Regions from separate parts of the Bradyrhizobium sp. LB11.1 genome, predicted to be linked through region 1. Evidence: riboswitches for the same ligand, from Rfam matches in the RefSeq annotation. Region 1 holds a riboswitch; the other holds the start of a gene.

Region 1 (2,200 bases):
GTTTCGGGCTTGAGCAGCACCGGGTTCATGTCGGTGTGCGGCTCGACGCCGGCCGCCAGCGCCTGAAGCGCCTGAGCGCGCCCGATCTCGCCGCCATCGACGGTGACGGCCGCATTGTTCGACATGTTCTGCGGCTTGAACGGGAGCACACGCAGTCCACGTCGCGTAAACGCGCGCGCGAGGCCGGCGACGATGAGCGATTTGCCCACGTCCGAGCCGGCTCCCTGGATCATCAATGCGCGCGCCATGTTTTTTCAGAGCTTGGCGTCGTTCAGAACTCGACGCCGGCTTGCGCCTTGATTCCGGAGCGGAACGGATGCTTCACCAGCGTCATCTCGGTGACGAGATCGGCGATCTCGATCAGCTCGTCCTTGGCGTTGCGCCCGGTGAGTACGACATGTGTCATCGGGGGCTTCGAGGTCTTCAGGAAGTCTACGACCTCCGAGATGTCCAGATAGTCGTAGCGCAGCGCGATGTTGATCTCGTCGAGCACGACCATGCGCAGGTTCTCATCGAGGATCAGCTCCTTCGCCTTTTCCCAGCCGGCGCGCGCCGCCGCGATGTCGCGGGCGCGATCCTGCGTCTCCCAGGTAAAGCCTTCGCCCATGGCGTGGAACTGGCAGAGCTCGGCGAAATGACCGGTGAGCAGGCGTCGCTCGCCGGTATCCCAGGCGCCCTTGATGAACTGCACGACGGCGCAGGGGAAGCCATGGGCCACGCACCGCACGATCATGCCGAAGGCGGAGGACGACTTGCCCTTGCCGGCGCCGGTGTGGACGATGATGAGGCCCTTTTCGCCGCTCTTGGTCGCCATGATCTTGTCGCGGGCGACCTTGATTTTCGCCATCTTCGCGGCGTGCCTGGCGTCGGTTTCCTCGACCGTTTTTGTATCCGGTTCAGGGGTCATCGTACCCGGTCCTTCGGCTTGACAAGAGGCGGCCGGGGGCAAATGGTGGCCCGGCGTTGGTTCCTGTCCTATGACAGGCGAAGAGGGAATGCGATAGGGTCCGAATCGGCAAGATTTGGGTCCAAAATGCAGCCGCCCCCGCGACCGTGACCGGAGAGATGCCCGAAGCCACTGGTCCCCCACGGGATCGGGAAGGCGGGGATCGAAGGGGAAACCCTGCTCCGCAAGCCGGGAGACCTGCCAGCGCGGACGATTTTTGGACCGGCGGACGGGGTGTTCCGCGACGGGGAAACGGGCCTTCGCAAGAACGGTTCGTGGGCCTCTTCGCCTCCCGCTGATACTTCTGGAAGAGGCGATGACCGTCACACTTCACGTCTGCATCACCTGCCGCGCCGGCGAGACGCCCGGCGAAGGCGAGGTCACGCCCGGCAAGCGCTTGCATGGCGCGATCCTCGAGGCCGGCGTGCCCGACGGCGTCAATGTGATTCCCGTCGAATGCCTGTCTGCATGCAGCCAGGGCTGCTCGGTTGCGCTCAGTGCGCCCGGCCGCTGGTCCTATGTCTACGGCCGTCTCTCGGACGCCAACGCGCAGGATGTGGTTGCGGGCGCTGCCGCCTATGCCGCCACGCCCGACGGCCTCGTGCCCTGGCGCAGCCGTCCCGAAATCTTCCGTAAGCAATCGCTTGCCCGCATTCCCCCCATTGCTGTGTTGCCAGAGGCCGCCGAATGAACTCGCTCGCAAAAGTCCCTGTCACGGTGGTCACCGGTTTTCTCGGCTCCGGCAAGACGACGCTGATCCAGCATCTCCTCGCCAATCCCAACGGCAAGAAGCTCGCCGTGCTCGTCAACGAGTTCGGCAGCGAGGGCGTCGACGGCGAGATCTTGAAGTCCTGCGCGGATGCGAACTGCCCGGAAGAGAACATCGTCGAGCTTGCCAATGGCTGCATCTGCTGCACCGTCGCCGACGATTTCATTCCGACCATGGAGAAGTTGTTGTCGCGTCCGGTGAGGCCCGATCACATCCTGATCGAGACCTCGGGGCTGGCGCTGCCGAAGCCGCTGCTCAAGGCATTTGACTGGCCGGAGATCCGTTCGCGCATCACCGTCGATGGTGTTATTGCGCTCGCCGATGCGGAGGCCGTCGCCGCGGGCCGCTTTGCGCCCGATCCGGATGCGGTCGAAGCGCAGCGCGCGGCCGACGAAAATCTCGATCACGAAACGCCGTTGTCGGAAGTGTTCGAGGACCAGATCGCCTGCGCCGACATCGTGCTGCTGACCAAGGCCGATCTCGCC
Region 2 (2,200 bases), on a different contig from region 1:
CTGAGCGTGCAGGCGGTGGTGCAGGTGACGGTATTGCCGTGGTCGCACGATTTACAGGCGCTGACGCACTGGTTCATGTCATGGGGATTGTAGGAGCTGTAGCTCCGCATTGGGCAGATCGGAGTCGAGCCGGTGACGTCCTGCTCCTGGTTACAGGCTGCGGTCATGAACGCAAACAAGATCACCGCCAACAGACGCATGGGATGTAAACCATCAAACGAGCAACGTTCGCGGGCAACGTTGCATGGCAACCTTGCCCCAGGCATTCCCATCGCCGGGAATCGCGACGTCGCGACACCCCGCTTCCCCATGAGGATGCGGCTCAATTATTAAGAACGGATTGCGACCGGGCCCATTCCCGCAAGGATGCAGATGCGGGCATCGTGCCTCGCTCTATCTGGAAACCTTAAACCACATCAGGCTGCGGTCCTGGTCGCGATCGCCCGGCGCATGTCCACCGCAAGCTGGCGATACTGATCGCCGAGCTTCAGGTAGAATTCGCGCTTGCTGCTGTCGGTCGCGAGCTTGGCAATCAGCTCGCATTCGGCGGTGAGCGTCTCGAAACGCTCCAGCCTGTCCTCAAGTTCTGTCATTGGCGTATCCCCATTAAACGCCTCAAGGACAGCTAACCTAAGCCCGGACATTAGGTCACGGCGAACATCGTTATGGAGTAGAATGTTTTTTGTCCGGAATGACACACTTCGCAGGCGCGTTGCGCCGCCGGGCGGCCCTGATATTGACGGCCTCCGCTCCAAATGCCAGTTTCATGATCGGTAGTGTCCGCAAGGACTACTGAAGGGAATGCGGTGCGTCCACCTTAGTGGGCAATTCCGCGGCTGCCCCCGCAACTGTAAGCGGATAGCCGACGACCAGCAAAACCACTGGAGCCCTTGGGTCTCTGGGAAGGTGGTCGAAGGCGACGACCCGCGAGCCAGGAAACCTGCTGCCAGCCATGAGTCACGCGCGAACGCATTGGGCGGGGTGCCCCGGTGTCGGACCAGTAGCCGGTACATCTGCCGCTTGGGCGAAGGCAGATTGCTAAGGCAACCGCGGTGACGGTTTGTTTGCGTCGCCGCAGAGCGTTGTTGTGCAACATCTTCATTTCCGTGCCGGCGTTACGCCGGGGTTTACGCGTGTTTTCCTGATCTCCCTGCTCTCTTCGGTGTCGCTGTCGTCGGCAGCGGTTGCGCAGAGCACGGCTCCGAGCAGGCCGCCCGTGGAGATCGGTCCCGTGACTGTCTCTCCATCCACTCCGAAGCCGGCTCCCGCCGTCAGCCCCGGCAATCAGAAGCCGCGCACCGTACGCCGCGCCACGGGGCGCAAGCCCATCGCACCGGTCGCTGCTGGGCCGATCGTCCAGAGCGCGAGCGACACAACGCCGCTCAACACCGCTGCCGTCGCCGGGGTCTCCTCCCGCCTCGGTATCTCGGTACGCGAGACGCCCGCGACCGTCGAAATGATCAGCCAGCAGACCATGCAGGACCAGGGCATCCGGACCACGACCGATGTCGCGAAGGCTGCGGTCGGCGTGACCGGCGGCGATGCACCGGGCGCGCCTGCGATCTTCTCGATGCGCGGCTTCGGCGGCGACCAACTCACCACCCTCTACAACGGCATCCCGATCGGGCCATCGACCATGACCGGCCGCCCCATGGATGTGGCAGGCCTGCAGCAGGTGGAGATCATCAAGGGACCGGATTCGCTGGTGGCGGGCCTCGGTGCGACCGGCGGCGCCGTCAACTACGTGACCAAGGCGCCGCATACGGGTCCGATCGTCAACGAGGCCTTCACCTCCTACGATTCTTTCAACGGCTATCGCGCCGGCTACGGATCGGGCGGCTCTACGCTGGTCGACGGCCTCGACTACCGCTTCGACATCAGCCATTTCAACGACAAGAGCTTTATCGACGACAGCTATTCGAAGCTCAGCAACGTCTCCGGCCAGCTCAACTATCGCGTCAACGACAGCCTGAAGATCTGGGGCGCGGCCGAGTACAAGCAGGACAGCGACCGGTTCTACTGGGGAACGCCGATCGTGCCGGCGAACGGGCCGGGCATCGTGCCGACATCGGGCATCGTATCCGGGACCTGGAGCAACTATTACCTCGGCGGCGGCACGCCGGTGGCGCCCACCATCGACGCGCGCACGCTGACCACGAACTACAACGTGCTCGACAACCACAGCGGCGCCAGCGAATTG

Evidence for each region. Region 1 has a riboswitch for cobalamin ahead of ABIA96_RS28285 (DUF1636 family protein). Riboswitches for the same ligand answer to the same signal wherever they lie in the genome.
Region 2: another riboswitch for cobalamin. It lies ahead of ABIA96_RS16045 (TonB-dependent receptor); the one in region 1 lies ahead of ABIA96_RS28285 (DUF1636 family protein).

The regions. Positions count from the first base shown of each region.
Region 1 is NZ_JBEPTH010000013.1:85,061-87,260, reverse strand. It holds gene ABIA96_RS28295 (cobyric acid synthase) at 1-248, opposite strand, end outside; gene cobO (cob(I)yrinic acid a,c-diamide adenosyltransferase) at 272-907, opposite strand; cobalamin riboswitch at 948-1,166, shown strand; gene ABIA96_RS28285 (DUF1636 family protein) at 1,263-1,637, shown strand; gene cobW (cobalamin biosynthesis protein CobW) at 1,634-2,200, shown strand, end outside.
Region 2 is NZ_JBEPTH010000005.1:372,599-374,798, reverse strand. It holds gene ABIA96_RS16055 (hypothetical protein) at 1-200, opposite strand, end outside; gene ABIA96_RS16050 (hypothetical protein) at 417-593, opposite strand; cobalamin riboswitch at 758-962, shown strand; gene ABIA96_RS16045 (TonB-dependent receptor) at 1,088-2,200, shown strand, end outside.